One region of the Pantoea sp. Z09 genome, then DNA from elsewhere that is predicted to be linked to it. Evidence: predicted binding sites of a transcription regulator. Region 1 holds the regulator's gene; each other region holds the start of a gene.
What was found. The regulator CRP, encoded in region 1, controls carbon source genes, mostly activating them, when cyclic AMP is high. The targets are predictions, from matches to a motif close to ATGTGANNNNNNTCACAT.
Positions count from the first base shown of each region.

Region 2: the regulator CRP is predicted to act here: its motif matches at 2,565-2,582, upstream of udp (uridine phosphorylase).
Region 3: the regulator CRP is predicted to act here: its motif matches at 2,994-3,011, upstream of focA (formate transporter FocA).

Region 1 covers NZ_CP092373.1:309,981-315,982, reverse strand. Annotated here, with positions in the region: gene MC269_RS01420 (LacI family DNA-binding transcriptional regulator) at 1-86, shown strand, start outside; gene MC269_RS01415 (LysE family translocator) at 88-690, opposite strand; gene MC269_RS01410 (hydrolase) at 747-1,763, shown strand; gene MC269_RS01405 (YheU family protein) at 1,760-1,978, shown strand; gene MC269_RS01400 (phosphoribulokinase) at 2,040-2,909, shown strand; gene MC269_RS01395 (OsmC family protein) at 2,967-3,371, opposite strand; gene crp (cAMP-activated global transcriptional regulator CRP) at 3,672-4,304, shown strand; gene MC269_RS01385 (YccS/YhfK family putative transporter) at 4,363-6,002, shown strand, end outside.
Region 2 covers NZ_CP092373.1:3,676,038-3,682,039, forward strand. Annotated here, with positions in the region: gene rmuC (DNA recombination protein RmuC) at 1-291, opposite strand, end outside; gene MC269_RS17580 (tetratricopeptide repeat protein) at 376-1,644, opposite strand; gene udp (uridine phosphorylase) at 1,698-2,453, opposite strand; gene MC269_RS17590 (dienelactone hydrolase family protein) at 2,756-3,583, shown strand; gene metE (5-methyltetrahydropteroyltriglutamate--homocysteine S-methyltransferase) at 3,632-5,902, opposite strand.
Region 3 covers NZ_CP092373.1:2,519,716-2,525,717, forward strand. Annotated here, with positions in the region: gene serC (3-phosphoserine/phosphohydroxythreonine transaminase) at 1-629, opposite strand, end outside; gene ycaO (30S ribosomal protein S12 methylthiotransferase accessory factor YcaO) at 940-2,700, shown strand; gene focA (formate transporter FocA) at 3,068-3,928, shown strand; gene pflB (formate C-acetyltransferase) at 3,998-6,002, shown strand, end outside.

The DNA.
Region 1 (6,002 bases):
TGCTGCTGCAGCGCATTCGCCGCCCGACGTCGCCGGTGGTGCGCGAAGTGCTGCCGTGGACGCGCGTCGAACGCGCCTCCAGCTAGCCTAGCGCCAGATCAGCAGCACGCAGGCGGCGGTCAGCAGCCCCATCGCCAGGTTGAAAAGAGTCCAGGCGCGGCGGCTTTGCAGAATGCGGCCAATCAGCGCGCCGAAGCCGATCCAGATAATGCCCGCCACCAGGTTGACCATAAACATGCCCAGGCTGATAGCCGCCACCGAATGGAGATAGGCGGCGCCGGCGAGACTGAAGCTGGCGACCGCGCCCAGCGCCATCAGCCAGGCTTTGGGGTTGATCAGCTGCAGCAGGCCGCCCTGCCAGAACGGCATCGGCTTCGGCGGCGCGTCGCCGGTCTCCAGCTTTTCATAGGCGGCGGTGGCGATTTTCCACGCCAGCCAGAGCAGATAAAGGCTACCGGCAATCTTCAGGATAAGATGCAGCGCGGGATAAAGCAGGATCAGGCCGCCAACGCCGAACGCCACCATCAGCAGCATCACCTGCATACCAATCATAATGCCGATCATTAGCGGCACGGTGCGCCAGAAGCCGAAATTGGCGCCGGACGCGGTGAGTAACATATTATTAGGGCCTGGCGTGATGGCGGCGACCCAGAGAAAACCTAACATTGATAAAAACAGGCTCAGTTCCATGAACGGGTGCTCCTTCCCCAAATTCACAACAAACTCAACGAAGCTAACAGTGTGATATGGATCAGACAAGCCCTGGCGACATGAATTTTACGCCGGACGCCGCGACGCGCTTTCTGCCGCCGCGCGCCCTGCGCAATCCGCATCTGCAGACGGTGCTGCCGCGCCTGGTGCGCCGTCGTCTGCTGCTGCGGCCGCACTGGCAGCGCCTCGACCTGCCGGACGGCGACTTCGTCGATCTCGCCTGGAGCGAAGATCCGCAGCAGGCGAGCCATAAGCCGCGCGTGGTGCTGTTTCACGGGCTGGAAGGCAATTTTCACAGCCCTTACGCCCACGGGCTGATGCACGCCTGCCAGCGACAGGGCTGGCTCGGCGTGGTGATGCACTTTCGCGGCTGCGGCGGCGAGCCGAACCGCCTTCATCGCATCTATCACTCCGGCGAAACCGAAGACGCCGCCTTTTTTCTGCGCTGGCTGAAAACCCGCTGGGGCGACGCGCCCACCGCGGCGGTCGGCGTGTCGCTCGGCGGCAATATGCTGGGCTGTTTACTCGGCAGGCTGGGCGACGCCGCGCCGCTCGACGCCGGGGTGATCGTCTCCGCGCCGCTGCTGCTGGAGCCGTGCAGCCTGAAGCTGGAACAGGGCTTTTCACGCTTTTATCAGCGCTATCTGCTCGATCAGCTAAAAAAGAACGCCGAGCGCAAGCTGCGCGCCTGGCCGGGCACGCTGCCGGTCGATCTGCCGCAGCTGAAGGCGCTGCGGCGCCTGCGCGATTTCGACGACGCCATTACCGCGCGCGCCCACGGCTTTCTCGACGCGGGCGACTACTATCGTCGCGCCAGCGCCATGCCGCTGCTGCAAAAGGTGCGCAAGCCCTTGCTGATCATTCACGCAAAAGACGATCCTTTTATGACTGACGAGGTGATCCCGCAGCCGGAACAGCTCTCAGCCAGCACAACCTATCAACTCACGCCGCATGGCGGACACGTTGGTTTTGTCGGCGGCACGCTGCGTCAACCGCAGATGTGGCTCGAACAACGTGTGCCGCAGTGGCTCACACAGTGGCTTACATTATGATGATTCCCTGGCAACAGATCGATCCCGAGACCCTCACCAACCTGATCGAAGCCTTTGTGCTGCGCGAAGGCACCGACTACGGCGAACAGGAGCGCAGCTTGGCGCAAAAGGTCGATGACGTGCGCCGCCAGCTGGAGCGCGGCGACGTAGTGCTGGTCTGGTCGGAACTGCATGAAACCGTCAACATTATGCCGCGCAGCGAATTTCGCGGCTGATGCGCCACGGCCTTTTTCGTGTTAACAATGCTCATCGCCCGAGGTTACAGGAAGCTTTACCATGTCAGCACGACACCCGATTATCGCGGTGACCGGCTCCAGCGGGGCCGGCACCACCACCACCAGCCTGGCGTTCCGTAAGATTTTCCAGCAGCTCAGCCTGCACGCCGCCGAGCTGGAGGGCGACAGTTTCCACCGCTATACGCGGCCGGAGATGGATATGGCCATCCGCAAAGCGCGCGATCTGGGGCGGCACATCAGCTATTTCGGGCCGGAAGCTAATGATTTCGGCCTGCTGGAGCAGACCTTTATCGACTACGGCAACGCAGGCAAAGGCCAGTCGCGCAAGTATCTGCACACCTACGACGAGGCCGTGCCCTGGAATCAGGTGCCCGGCACCTTTACGCCCTGGCAGCCGCTGCCGGAGAACACCGATATTCTGTTTTACGAGGGGCTGCACGGCGGTGTCGTGACGCAGCAGCACAACGTGGCGGAAAAGGTCGATCTGCTGGTGGGCGTGGTGCCGATCGTCAATCTGGAGTGGATCCAGAAGCTGGTGCGCGACACCGGCGAGCGCGGCCACTCGCGCGAAGCGGTGATGGACTCGGTAGTGCGCTCAATGGAGGATTACATCAACTTCATTACGCCGCAGTTCTCGCGCACCCACATTAACTTCCAGCGCGTCCCCACCGTAGATACCTCGAACCCGTTCGCCGCGCGCGAGATCCCGTCGCTGGACGAGAGCTTCGTGGTGATCCACTTTCGCGGGCTGGAGAATATCGACTTCCCCTATCTGCTGGCGATGCTGCAGGGATCCTTTATCTCGCATATGAATACGCTGGTGGTGCCGGGCGGCAAGATGGGGCTGGCGATGGAGCTGATTATGGCACCGCTGGTGCAGCGGCTGATGGAAGGCAAACAGATCGCCTGACCAGGTCTGGAGCGGGAGCGAGTAGCAAGGCCCGCTCCTTACATACAGTGCGCTTTTTTACAGCGCGACCACTTCATAGCTATGGGTCATCTCTACGCCCTTGCCCAGCATCAACGCCACCGAACAATACTTCTCCGCCGAGAGATCCACCGCGCGCGCCACGGCTTTGTCGCTCAGCGCCTTGCCGGTGACCACAAAGTGCAGGTTGATATGGGTAAACAGGCGCGGCGCCTCTTCGCGGCGTTCAGAGGTCAGTTTCACCTCACAGTCCACCACGTCGTTGCGCCCTTTCTGCAAAATAGAAACCACGTCGATGGCGCTGCAGCCGCCCGCGGCCATCAGCACCATCTCCATCGGACTGGGCGCTTTATCGCCGGAGTTGCCGTCCATCAGGATCTGATGCCCTGACGACGACTCGCCGAGAAAGGTTAACCCTTCGACCCACTTCACTCTTGCCTGCATGTTTCCACCTCGAGAATAGCCCGTTTGCCGCCAGAGTACGCGTTCGCCTGGCAAACAGCAATCCAGAGTAATCCCCCCTTTGCTGAAGCGAGACAACAGAAGACAGTCGGCAAAAGCTGTGCTACAAACAGTGCTGAAAATAGTTCGTCTTGCTAAGGACGAAGACGGGACACATCAAGCGCCTGGCGCAAAATAAGGCCCGAATAATCTCCTTTAGGGGAAACGCTTGAAGCTTTCATCGCCTGGCAGGGAATAATCCCCCCGCGTTTTGGGCACGATTACAACAGAGGATAATAGCGAATGGTTCTCGGCAAACCGCAAACAGACCCTACACTCGAATGGTTCCTGTCCCATTGCCATATTCACAAATATCCATCCAAAAGTACGCTGATTCATCAGGGTGAGAAGGCTGAAACCCTCTACTACATCGTGAAAGGTTCCGTTGCGGTACTGATCAAAGATGAAGAGGGCAAAGAGATGATCCTCTCTTACCTGAATCAGGGTGATTTTATCGGCGAGCTTGGCCTGTTTGAAGAAGGTCAGGAGCGCAGCGCCTGGGTGCGCGCGAAAACCGCGTGCGAAGTGGCAGAAATTTCCTACAAGAAATTCCGCCAGCTTATCCAGGTGAACCCGGATATTTTAATGCGTCTCTCATCGCAGATGGCGCGCCGTCTGCAGGTAACATCGGAGAAAGTGGGCAATTTAGCTTTCCTCGACGTGACCGGACGTATTGCACAAACCCTGCTTAACCTGGCGAAACAGCCAGACGCCATGACGCATCCCGACGGCATGCAAATCAAAATTACTCGTCAGGAAATTGGCCAAATCGTTGGTTGCTCGCGTGAAACCGTGGGCCGCATTTTGAAAATGTTGGAAGACCAGAATCTGATTTCCGCACACGGCAAAACCATTGTCGTTTACGGCACCCGCTGATTTCCTCTCACTCACGGCGTGATCTTACCGTCACGCCGTTACTGCTTTTAGCGAAGTGATGTGGCGTCGAATCATCTACCACCCCGAAGTTAACTATGCTCTGCGGCAGACGCTGGTGCTGTGCATTCCCGTCGCGCTCGGCTGGCTGTTCGGCGATCTGCAAAAAGGGCTGCTCTTCTCGCTGGTTCCCGCCTGCTGCAACGTCGCGGGCCTGGATACGCCCCATAAGCGCTTCTTCAAACGACTGATCGTTGGCGGCTCGCTGTTCGCGCTCGGCAGCTTTCTGATCCAGCTGCTGACCCTGAAAGGGGTGCCGCTGCCTGCGGTGCTCTTTGTGCTGCCGCTGCTGCTGGGCGTCACCGGCGAAATCAGCCCGCTGCACGGCCGGCTGCTCTCCGGCACGCTGGTGGCGGCGATCTTTACCCTGAGCCTGATCGGCCGCATGCCGATCTACGTGCCGCCGCTGCTCTATATCGGCGGCACGCTCTGGTACGGGCTCTTCAACTGGTTCTGGTTCTGGCTGTGGAAAGAGCAGCCGATGCGCGAAACCCTGAGCCTGATCTACCGCGAGCTGGCGGACTACTGCGACGCCAAATATACCCTGCTGACCCAGCTCACCGATCCGGAAAAAGCGCTGCCGCCGCTGCTGGCGCGCCAGCAGAAAGCGGTCGATCTGATCAACACCTGCTATCAGCAGATGCATATGCTCTCCGCCAGCCGCGACAACAGCCATAAACGGCTGACGCGCGCCTTTCAGGTGGCGCTCGATCTGCAGGAGCACATCTCCGTCAGCCTGCACCAGCCGGAAGAGGTGCAAAAGCTGGTAGAACGCAGCCATGCGGAAGCGGTGATACACTGGAACGCCAAAATCATCTCGGCGCGGCTGCGCGCGCTGGCCGACGCCATTCTCTATCACCAGCTGCCGAGCCGTTTCGAGATGGAGAAGCCGCTCGGCGCGCTGGAGAAGATCGCTCGCCAGCATCCCGACAATCCCGTCGGCCACTTCTGCTTCTACCACTTCAGCCGCATCGCGCGCGTGCTGCGCACCCAGAAGCCGCTTTATCAGCGCGACCTGATGACCGATCGTCAGCGCCGGCTGCCGCTGCTGCCCGCGCTGCGCAGCTACCTGTCGCTGAAGTCCGCCGCGCTGCGCACCGCGGCGCGCTTCGCCGTGATGCTGATGTTCGGCAGCGCGCTGGCGATGCTGTTCGACATTCCCAAGCCCTACTGGATCCTGATGACCATTATGTTCGTCAGCCAGAACGGCTACAGCGCCACGCGGGTGCGCATTCAGCACCGGGCGCTCGGCACCTTTGTCGGGCTGGTGATCGCCGCCGCCTCGCTGCGCTTTGCGGTGCCGGAATCGCTGGTGCTGCTGTTTATGCTGGTGGTCACGCTGCTCAGCTATCTGGTGACGCGCAAATATTACGGCTGGTCGATGATCGGCTTTACCGTCACGGCGGTCTACTCGCTGCAGCTGCTGTCGCTGAACGGCGCGCAGTTTCTCCTGCCGCGCCTGATGGATACGCTGATGGGCTGTTTGATCGCCTTCGGCGGCATGCTGTGGCTCTGGCCGCAGTGGCAAAGCGGGCTGCTGCGGCAGAACGCTCACGACGCGCTGGAAACCTATCAGGAGGCGCTGCGCCTGCTGCTGGGGCCGGAGCAGGAGGCGAAGCCGCTGGCGTACCAGCGCATGAA
Region 2 (6,002 bases), 570 kb from region 1:
CAGCTCGCGGTTGAGCTGTTCGCATTCGCCGCGCCAGTAGTCGAGCTGCTGCAGCCGCTCCTGCGCGCCGCTTAGCGAGCCGTGCAGCTGGCGCAGCTCCTGTTCGCGCTGCTGCAGCTGCTGCTGAAGCTGTGCAAGCTGCTGCTGCTGACGCTGCTGCGCCTCCTGCTGCAAACGCCGCTCGGTGGCGAAGCTGGCGCTCTGATGGCTGGCGCGAAGCTGCGCCAGCATCCAGCCGATACCCAGTCCGGCAAGCGCCAGACAGGCGCTAATAATAATCTGCTGATCCATAATTCCCTCGCGACGCGCGTTGCTGGGAAGAAAGTAGAGTCGCCCTGTATGAATGTCCAGACTATTTTCAGCCCGGACGGGGTTTTACCGCGCGTTGACCTGCAGCTCGCCCGCTTTCCAGGCGTCGGTTAAAAAGAACGGCATCGACATGCGCCACTCACCGCCTTTTACCTGCGCCAGATAGACAACGGTGTGGCCGTCCCAGCTCAGCTCCACCGGCTGCGTCGCGCCGTCGTCGACCGTCGCCTTGCCCGCCATGCTGGCGAACCCGGCGTTGCTGCCAACGTGAAAGTTCGCCATATTCCAGCGCACCGGCGCGTGCGGCGGCCAGGGCTGCGCCTGATGAAAATGGAAAATCTCGTCGTGGCTGAGCAGGCTCTCGCGCACCGTCGGCCAGAGCGCGACCTTCAGGAAATACTGGTCGGTAAAGCGCGCGCTGCCGCTGTAGCGGGCGATAAAGTCGCGCATCGCCTGCGCCAGCTGGCTGAAGACGCCGTTACAGCCGCCCCACATGCCCGCCAGCAGCAGCTCAGTATGGGAAAAGTAGTCGCGCATATGGTGGAACCAGTAGGGCGAGGCGAGCCAGGCGTCGACCGCCGCCGCTTCACGCTCCGACAGCAGCGAATCGGCGTCGCGGATAAGAAAGCGTTTGACGCCAGGGTCGTCCATCACCAGAAAGCGCCACAGCGTCGGGTAGATCCCCTGCTCCTGCGACATGTCGACCAGCTCGACGTGCGGCTGGTTAAGGCGCTGCCACACATGCTGCGGCACGCTCTGGTCAAGGTAGATGCGGCAGCGCCAGCCGGGATAAAGCGCCTGCGCCACCTCGACGTTTTTAATCAGGGTTTCGCAGTAGCGCGGCTGGCCGCCGTAGAGGCTAAAGGCGATCACGTTCTGTTCGGGCTTGCTGAGATCGATGGGCTCCGGCTGCGCCGCCGGAAAGGCGTAACGCTGGCCCTGGCGGAAACGCGCGTCCGCGCCGTTGAGCGATTCCAGGCCATACCTCGCCAGCTCGTCGGTTTTGCCCATCCAGCCGCACAGCTCCGCCAGCCCGTCCAGCCAGGTTTCCGAGGCGGTGGCGCGCACCGCCGGCGGCGCCTGATAGATTTTCTGATAAACCCGGTAAGACTGGCTGTAGTGGCCCAGCCGCAGCAGACAGAGCGCATAGTCGCTCAGCACCTGCATCTGATTTGGCACGATGCGCAGCACCTCTTCGCAGCAGCGGGCGGCGGCGGCGTAATCCTGCTGCGCCATATGCTGGCGAAAGCGCGCGGCGGCATTTTCGAGACGCGCCTGCATCACGGCGGGCGCGGCGGTAACGGCGGGTTTCTGTCGGGGCGGTGTCTGACGCATCGGGCGATCCTCGCTTTTGCTGCAGCGCGCGCAGGCGCGCTGCCTGAAAAGCGTTATAACAAACGGCGCGCCGCTTCGACCACAATTTTTACCGCGTCGCTTTCGGTCTGCTTCATGGTGGCCGCATCCGGGATCTCTTTCTGCGTGCGGTTGACGATCACGCCCGCGACCATACCCGCGCGCAGCCCCTGGCTGGCGCACATCGTCAGCAGCGTGGCGGACTCCATTTCATAGTTGAGCACGCCCATCTGCTGCCACTCTTTCATCGAGCCCTGGAAGCGGCTGACCACGCGGCCGGAGAAGGTGTCATAGCGCTCCTGGCCCGGATAGAAGGTGTCCGACGAGGCGGTGACGCCGATATGGGTGGTGGCGCCGCTCGCCTCTGCCGCCGCGACCAGCGCGGTGGTGCAGGCGAAGTCCGCTACGGCCGGGAACTCCAGCGGCGCGAAGTGCTGGCTGGCGCCGTCGAGCCGCACCGCGCCGGTGGTGACCAGCACGTCGCCGACGTTAATGTGTGGCTGGATGGCGCCAGTGGTGCCGACGCGCAGGAAGGTGCGCACGCCAAGCTGCGCCAGCTCTTCCACGGCGATAGAGGTAGAGGGACCGCCGATGCCGGTGGAGCAAACCACCACCGGTTTGCCGTCCAGCTTCGCCAGCCAGGAGGTGAATTCACGGTGCGCAGCCAGCGGCTGGGCGTCCGCCATCAGCCCGGCAATTTTCTTTACGCGCTCCGGGTCGCCGGGAACGATAGCCAGGGTCGCGCCCTGCAGATCGGCTTTAGTCAGGCCAAGGTGAAAAACGTCAGACATAGCAAACTCCTGAACAGGGAAGTGAAGCGCGCCACTCTACTGGAGCGCAGCGCATAATTGTGTGATATCAGTCACCATCAAAAATGAATGTTACATTTTTACAGAACAATAATGAGATATGTGTCGCATATTTCATCCATTCAGAATGCCATTGCTACAAGCTGCGCGCGCAAGGCTTTGCAGCAATGTTAAAGAGAAGAGTCTTTTTGCTCGCTCCCTACTCTGTTCCCGGTCTCTGGTCCAGACGCAATCTGGCCAGGCTATAGTTACGTGATTGCGCTACTGCCAGCACGGAGAGAAAAATGAAAACCGAAGAGAATATGGCACAAAAATCCGCGACGGGCGGCTTCGCGCCGGCCGTTCAGCCGACCGCCTCCACCACCATCCACACCGACAGCCCCGATATTCAGGCAGGCGAAACGTCCGTGCCGAGCCAGGGCGAGAATATGCCTGCTTACTACGCCAGACCGAAAGAGGCGAACGGCCCGCTGCCGGTGGTGCTGGTGGTGCAGGAGATCTTTGGCGTGCACGAGCACATCCGCGATATCTGCCGTCGGCTGGCGCTGGAGGGCTATCTGGCCGTGGCGCCGGAGCTTTACTTCCGCGAAGGCGATCCCAATGAGTATCACGATATCCCGACGCTGTTCAGCGAGCTGGTCAGCAAAGTGCCGGATAGCCAGGTGCTCTCCGACCTCGACCACGCCGCCAACTGGGCTGCGCGCAACGGCGGCGACATTCGCCGCATGGGCATTACCGGCTTCTGCTGGGGCGGCCGCATCAGCTGGCTGTACGCCGCGCACAACCCGCAGCTGCGCGCCGCGGTGGCCTGGTATGGCCGCCTGATCGGCGAAAAAACCATGAAGCAGCAGAAGCACCCGATTGATATCGCGGTGGATTTAGGCGCGCCGGTGCTGGGCCTGTACGGCGGCCAGGATGAGGGCATTCCGCTGGAGAGCGTGGAGCAGATGCGCCAGGCGCTGCACGCCGCCAACGCCAAGGCGGAGATCGTGGTCTATCCCGACGCCGGTCACGCCTTTAACGCCGACTATCGTCCGAGCTACCACGCCGAGTCGGCGCAGGATGGCTGGGCGCGCATGCTGACGTGGTTTAAGCAGTTCGGCGTCGTCTGATCGCGCCATTAAAAAGGGGCGCCGTGGCGCCCCCGTTTCACCGCCTGCTCAGGCGGTCTCGCCGCGCAGCCGCCTCGCCGCTTCCACCATGTTCGCCAGCGCCTGCCGGGTTTCCGGCCAGCCGCGCGTTTTCAGGCCGCAGTCCGGGTTCACCCACAGCCGCGCTGCCGGGATGCTTTGCGCCGCCTTACGCAGCAGATTTTCCATCCACTCCACGCTCGGCACGTTAGGCGAGTGAATATCGTAGACGCCTGGACCGATTTCATTGGGGTAGTCGAACACCTTGAAGGATTCCAGCAGCTCCATGTCGGAGCGTGAGGTTTCGATGGTGATCACGTCTGCATCCAGCGCCGCGATAGCCTCCATGATGTCGTTGAACTCGCAGTAGCACATATGGGTGTGGATCTGCGTCTCCTCTTTCGCCACGGCGGCATTCAGACGGAAGGCGTCCACCGCCCACTTCAGATAGTCCGCCCAGTCGGACTGGTGCAGCGGCAGCCCTTCGCGCAGCGCCGGTTCGTCAATCTGGATAATGCCAATGCCGGCCGCTTCCAGATCCGCGACCTCGTCGCGCAGCGCCAGCGCGATCTGCTTCGCGATGGTTTCGCGCGACACGTCTTCGCGCGGGAAGGACCAGCAGAGAATGGTCACCGGACCGGTCAGCATTCCTTTCACCGGCTTGTCGGTGAGCGACTGCGCATAGGTCGCCCACTCCACGGTAATCGGCTGCGGACGGCTGACGTCGCCGACGATCACTGGCGGCTTGACGCAGCGCGAACCGTAGCTCTGCACCCAGCCGTTCTGGGTGAAAACGAAGCCGTCGAGGTTCTCGCCGAAATACTCCACCATATCGTTGCGCTCCGCTTCGCCGTGCACCAGCACGTCAAGACCGAGGCGCTCCTGCTCGACGATCGCCTGTTTAATATGCTGCGCAATGCCGGTGCGGTAGCTGCCGCCGTCGATATGGCCTTTTTTGAAGTCGAGACGCAGAGCGCGGATCTCGGTGGTCTGCGGGAAAGATCCAATGGTGGTGGTCGGTAAGGTGGGCAGGTTAAAGCGTTTGCGCTGTGCGCGGGCGCGTTCGGCATAGCCGCTCGCCCGCTCGGTATCATGCGCGGAGATCGCCGCCAGACGCCTGGCGACCGCGGCGTTATGTACGCGGCTGGAGTGCGCGCGCTGGCGGATCGGCGCGCTCCAGGCCTCCAGCGAAGCCGCGTCGTTATGGTTAAGCGCAGCGCTCAGCAGCTTCAGCTCGCCGCATTTTTGCAGCGCGAAGGCGAACCAGCTTTTCACTTCGTTATCGAGCCGGGTTTCGCTCTCCAGATCGATTGGGCTGTGCAGCAGCGAACAGGAGGTGCCGATCCACAGCTGATCGCGCGTGCCCACCAGCGGCTGCAGACGTGTGAACCAGCGGCTCAGGTCGGCGCGCCAGACGTTGCGGCCGTTGATCGCGCCGAGCGACAGCAGCCACGCCGCGGGCAGTTGCTCGTTCAGCCAGGCGAGGTCGTCATCGCCGTGCACCAGATCGACATGCAGCCCCTGCACCGGCAGATCGCGGATAACGTCGAGATTCTGGCCGATGCTGTCAAAATAGGTGGTCAGCAGCAGCTTCACGCTGCCCTGCAGCACCTGGTAAGCGGGCCTGAACGCCTCGCGCCACGCCTGTGGCAGCTCCAGCGCCAGCGCCGGCTCGTCAATCTGCACCCATTCGATATCGCGCTTCTTCAGCTCGGCCAGCACCTGCTGATAGATCGGCAGGATCTCCGACAGCAGCGACAGGCGGTCGAACGGCTCGCCTTTCACTTTGCCCAGCCAGATATAGGTCACCGGGCCGAGCAGCACCGGCTTCACCTTGTGGCCCAGCGCCAGCGCCTCGTCGACTTCGTCCAGCAGCTGGGTCCAGGCGAGTTTGAACAGCTGGCCCTTCGTGAACTCCGGCACGATGTAGTGATAGTTGGTGTTAAACCATTTGGTCATCTCGGCGGCGGCGGCCGGTTCGCCGCTCGGCGCGCGACCGCGTCCGATGCGGAACAGGGTGTCGAGATCAACAGAGCCGTCGCTGTTCTGATGGCGCGCCGGGACGTTGCCCAGCATCAGGCTGGTGGTCAGCACATGATCATACCAGGCGAAGTCGCCAACCGGCAGCAGATCGACGCCCGCCGCTTTCTGCTGCTGCCAGTGACGGGCGCGCAGTTCGCGGCCCACGGCCAGCAGCGCCTGCTGAGTCGTCTTGCCCGCCCAGTAGCTCTCTTGCGCTTTTTTCAGTTCACGATGCAGGCCGACGCGAGGAAAGCCAAGGGTGTGGTTCAGAATGGTCATATGCTGTTCTCCAGATAATCTCTCTCTTGGGCTTCGCCTGGAAGCCAAAGATGTTTAGCCGTCCAGATGTTTACACCGCTATATTCTGCGGGTAGTGTAT
Region 3 (6,002 bases), 1.7 Mb from region 1:
CGTACGATGACAATCGTCAACCCTGCCGGGCCGATGTTTTTCTGCGCGCCGGCGTAAATCACGCCGTAGCGGCTGATGTCGAGCGGACGCGACAGAATGGTAGAGGAGAGATCCGCCACGACGATCTTATCGCCGAAGTCAGGCTGCTCATCGATGGCGATGCCGTCGATGGTTTCATTCGGGCAGTAGTGCACGTAGGCGGCGTCGCTGCTCAGATCCCACTGGCTCATCGGCAGAATGGCGCGCTTGCCGTCGCGGGTGGTTTTTACATCCAGCGTGCGCGGCGTGCAGTACTTTTCCGCTTCTTTAATGGCGCTGTGCGCCCAGTAGCCGCCGTCGACGTAATCCGCCGTGGTCGCCTCGCCCAGCAGATTGCCCGGCACGGCGGCAAACTGCGCACGCGCGCCGCCGTGGCAGAATAAAACTTTGTAGTTGGCCGGGATTTTCAGAAGATCGCGTAAGTCCTGCTCCGCCTCTTCCGCTACCTTAAGAAACTCTTTGCTGCGATGGCTGATCTCCATAACGGAGGTCCCCAGACCGTGCCAGTTTGTCAGTTCTTGTTCTGCACGACGGAGCACTTCAACCGGCAGCATCGCTGGACCGGAACTAAAATTATAAATCTGCGTCATTTCCCCTCACCACAGTTATCCAGAACGGTTATGCGTTGCTTACCGGTTTTATCACTGCCTTATGACGCCTGCAATGATAAATCCGGACGGGATCACATTTTCTGAATCTGCCGCCCCGCAGCTTATGTCACAAATGCAACGCAGAGCGAAATTTTGTGAGGCAGCGCGTTTGCATGGCGATACGGCCGTTATTTCTCGCGCCTTTTAGCGATAATGGCGCGGAGAAATTTATGCCGTCTTCATAGCGCCAGAACGGCAAAGTCCGTATCATTGCGCGCTTTACGCCCACTATCTATGAGAGAGCGGTTTCATGACGCAAACCTTTATTCCCGGCAAAGACGCGGCCCTGGAAGATTCCATCGCGCGCTTCCAGCAAAAGCTCACCGACCTGGGCTTTAATATTGAAGAGGCCTCCTGGCTGAATCCGGTTCCCCACGTCTGGTCGGTGCATATTCGCGATCGCGACTGCCCGCTCTGCTTTACCAACGGCAAAGGCGCCAGCAAGAAAGCCGCGCTGGCCTCGGCGCTGGGCGAATATTTCGAGCGCCTCTCAACCAACTACTTTTTCGCTGATTTCTGGCTGGGTAAATCGATCGCTAACGGCGATTTCGTGCATTACCCCAATGAAAAGTGGTTCCCGCTGCCAGCGGACGGCTCGCTGCCGGAAGGCATTCTCGATGCGCGTCTGCGCGCCTTTTACGATCCAGACAACGCGCTGACCGCGCCAGAGCTGGTGGATCTGCAGTCCGGTAACGCCGAGCGCGGCATTTGTGGCCTGCCCTTTACCCGTCAGTCTGACCAGCAAACTGTCTATATCCCGATGAATATCATCGGCAACCTCTATGTCTCTAACGGCATGTCGGCGGGCAACACCGCCAACGAGGCACGCGTTCAGGGCCTCTCCGAGGTGTTTGAGCGCTACATCAAAAACCGCATCATCGCCGAAGCGATCAGCCTGCCGACCATTCCCGACAGCGTGATGCAGCGCTATCCCGGCGTGGTGGAAGCGATCGCGCGCCTTGAGGCGGAAGGCTTCCCGATTTTCGCCTACGACGCCTCGCTGGGCGGCAACTATCCGGTAATTTGCGTGGTGCTGTTCAACCCGCAGAACGGCACCTGCTTCGCCTCTTTCGGCGCGCATCCCGACTTCGGTGTCGCCCTTGAGCGTACCGTGACCGAGCTGCTGCAGGGCCGTGGCCTGAAAGATCTTGACGTCTTTACCCCGCCGACGTTTGATGACGAAGAAGTGGCCGAGCACGCCAACCTTGAGACGCACTTTATCGACTCCAGCGGCCTTATCTCCTGGGATCTGTTTAAAGAGAAAGCGGACTATCCGTTTGTCGACTGGTCGTTTAGCGGCACCACGCAAGAGGAGTTCGCCACCCTGATGGCAATCTTCCGCAAAGAGGATCAAGAGGTCTACATCGCCGACTACGATCATCTGGGCGTCTACGCCTGCCGCATTATCGTGCCGGGCATGTCCGATATCTATCCTGCGGAAGATCTGCTGCTGGCGAACAACAACATGGGCGCTGGCCTGCGCGAGACGCTGCTGGCGCTGCCTGCCACCAACTGGAATCCGGAAGAGTATCTGGATCTCATTGTGCAGCTGGATGAAGAAGGCCACGACGACTTCACCCGCGTGCGCGAACTGCTGGGTCTGGCGAGCGGCAAAGATAACGGCTGGTACACGCTGCGCATCGGCGAGCTGAAAGCGATGCTGGCGCTGGCGGGCGGCGATCTCGATCAGGCGCTGATCTGGACCGAGTGGACGATGGAGTTCAACGGGTCGATCTTCTCGCCTGAGCGCGCCAACTACTACCGCTGCCTGCAGACGCTGCTGCTGCTGGCGATGGAAGACGAGCGCGATCCGCTGCAGTATCACCACGCCTTCACGCGCATGTATGGCGCGGAGACGCTGGAAGCAGCTTCGGCGGCGATTAGCGGCGAAGCGCCGTTCTACGGTCTGCAGGCCGTGGATGAAGACCTGAACGCCTTCCCGGCGCATCAGGCGCTGCTGCAGGCCTATGAAAAACTGCAGGCGGCGAAGCGCCGCTACTGGAAAGCGTAATTCCCGCTGTTTTATCCGCAGGCAGAGTCATTTAAAAGGGCGTCAGCGCAGCTGGCGCCCTTTTTTATCCGCCAGCCGCGGCATTTTATTAACGCTTATTGATGGATAATACCCCGGTTTTATTTAACAATAAAATCGCGTTTGATTATTTTAATTAACAGAGCGGCGTCATCTCCCGCACACCAGTTAAAATAATATTATAAAATTTAAAATATATTTATTTATTTAAAATCAACAAATTAAATAAAATCCGCCTGCCGATTTCTCGCCTCAACCCGCTGCCTTCCGGTCAAATATGATCCAGATCAAATCCTGTCCTATACTCCTTTGTTAGTATTTTTCCAGACATCTTTTGGAGAGCGTTAGTGTGAAAGCTGACAACCCTTTTAATCTGTTATTACCGGCCGCAATGGCCAAAGTGGCGGAGGATGCTGGAGTCTACAAAGCCACAAAACATCCCCTGACCACCTTTTTTCTCGCCATCAACGCCGGCGTTTTCATTTCCATCGCGTTTGTCTTCTATATCACGGCGACCACCGGCAGTGCGGGCATGCCTTACGGCGTCGCGAAGCTGATCGGCGGCCTCTGCTTCTCTCTTGGCTTGATTCTGGTGGTGGTCTGCGGCGCTGACCTCTTTACCTCGACGGTGCTGATTGTGGTGGCGAAAGCCAGCGGCCGCATCACCTGGGGCCAGCTGATGCGCAACTGGATCAACGTCTATTTCGGCAACCTGGCCGGCGCGCTCTTTTTCGTCGCGCTGATCTGGTTCGGCGGCATGCATATGACCGCGAACGGCGCCTGGGGCCTTAACGTGCTGCAAACCGCCGATCACAAAATGCACCACAGCTTTCTCGAAGCGGTCTGCCTTGGCATCCTGGCGAATCTGATGGTCTGTCTGGCGGTCTGGATGAGCTATTCCGGCCACAGTCTGATGGATAAAACCATCGCCATGATCCTGCCGGTCGCCATGTTTGTCGCCAGCGGCTTTGAGCACTGCATCGCCAATATGTTTCTCATTCCGCTGGCTATCGTGATCCGCGACTTTTCCGGCCCGGCATTCTGGCAAGCCGCCGGCGCCAGCGCCGACCAGTTTCAGGCGCTGACGCCCGTTAACTTTATCGTCGACAACCTGATCCCGGTGACCATCGGCAACATTATCGGCGGCGGGCTGCTGGTCGGACTGACCTACTGGGTGATCTATTTACGCAACGGTTCGACCGCACACTAATCATTTCTGGCCGACGCCGCGCAGCTGGCGGCGCCAACATAAAGTCTTCTTAGATAAGGCAGGTATATCATGACCGATCTGAATGCAAAACAGGCTGCGGCCTGGGAAGGATTCGCCAACGGCGAATGGCAGAACAGCGTAAACGTTCGCGACTTCATTCAAAAGAACTATACCCCGTATGAGGGCGATGAGTCCTTCCTGGCAGGCGCCACAGACGCCACCACTAAGCTGTGGAATGCCGTACTGGAAGGGATCAAAATTGAAAACCGCACCCATGCGCCCGTCGACTTCGACACCGATCTCGCGTCGACTATTACCGCGCACGACGCCGGCTATATTAATCAATCGCTGGAAAAAATCGTCGGCCTACAGACTGAAGCCCCGCTGAAACGCGCCATTATTCCGTTCGGCGGCATCAAAATGGTGGAAGGCTCCTGTAAGGTTTATGGCCGCGAACTGGATCCCGCGCTGAAAAAAATCTTCACCGAGTATCGTAAAACCCATAACCAGGGCGTGTTCGACGTCTATACCCAGGATATCCTGCGCTGCCGTAAATCAGGCGTGCTGACCGGTCTGCCGGACGCCTATGGTCGTGGCCGCATCATCGGCGACTACCGCCGCGTCGCCCTGTACGGCATCGACTTCCTGATGCAGGACAAACTGGCGCAGTTCAATTCGCTGCAGAGCGACCTGGAAAACGGCGTCAATCTGGAAGCCACTATCCGTCTGCGCGAAGAGATTGCGGAACAGCATCGCGCCCTTGCTCAGATTAAAGAGATGGCGGCGAAATATGGCTGCGATATCTCTGGCCCGGCAACCAACGCGCAGGAAGCGGTGCAGTGGACCTACTTCGGCTACCTGGCCGCGGTGAAATCACAAAACGGCGCCGCCATGTCGTTCGGTCGCGTTTCAACCTTCCTCGACATCTATATCGAACGCGATATGCAGGCCGGTAAACTCACCGAAGAGCAGGCGCAGGAGCTGATTGACCATCTGGTGATGAAACTGCGTATGGTGCGCTTCCTGCGTACGCCGGAATATGACGAACTCTTCTCCGGCGACCCGATCTGGGCTACTGAATCGCTGGCGGGCATGGGCGTCGATGGCCGCACGCTGGTGACAAAAAGCACCTTCCGCTTCCTGAATACTCTTTACACCATGGGCCCGTCGCCGGAGCCGAACATGACCATTCTCTGGTCAGAAAAACTGCCGGTGAACTTCAAAAAATACGCGGCAAAAGTCTCGATCGACACCTCGTCTCTGCAGTATGAGAACGACGATCTGATGCGTCCCGACTTCAACAATGACGACTACGCCATTGCCTGCTGCGTCAGCCCGATGATTGTCGGTAAACAGATGCAGTTCTTCGGCGCGCGCGCCAACCTGGCGAAAACCCTGCTGTACGCAATCAACGGCGGCATGGATGAAAAAATGAAAATGCAGGTCGGTCCGAAAGAGGCGCCGGTAATGGACGACGTGCTCGATTTCGACACCGTGATGGCACGCATGGACCACTTCATGGACTGGCTGGCGAAGCAGTACGTCACCGCGCTGAACATCATTCACTACATGCATGACAAGTACAGCTACGAAGCTTCGCTGATGGCGCTGCACGACCGCGACGTCTATCGCACCATGGCCTGCGGTATCGCCGGTCTGTCAGTGGCTGCCGACTCGCTTTCCGCGATCAAATACGCCAAAGTGAAACCAGTGCGTGACGAAGACGGCCTGGCGGTGGACTTCGAAATCGAAGGCGAATATCCGCAGTTTGGTAATAATGACCCGCGCGTCGATGACCTGGCCTGCGACCTGGTTGAACGTTTCATGAAGAAAATTCAGAAGCTCGCCACCTATCGCAACGCCGTGCCGACTCAGTCAGTACTGACCATTACTTCTAACGTGGTCTATGGTAAGAAAACTGGTAATACCCCGGATGGTCGTCGCGCCGGCGCGCCTTTTGGCCCAGGCGCCAACCCGATGCACGGCCGCGATCAGAAAGGCGCTGTCGCCTCGCTGACTTCGGTGGCAAAACTGCCCTTCGCCTACGCGAAAGACGGTATCTCCTATACCTTCT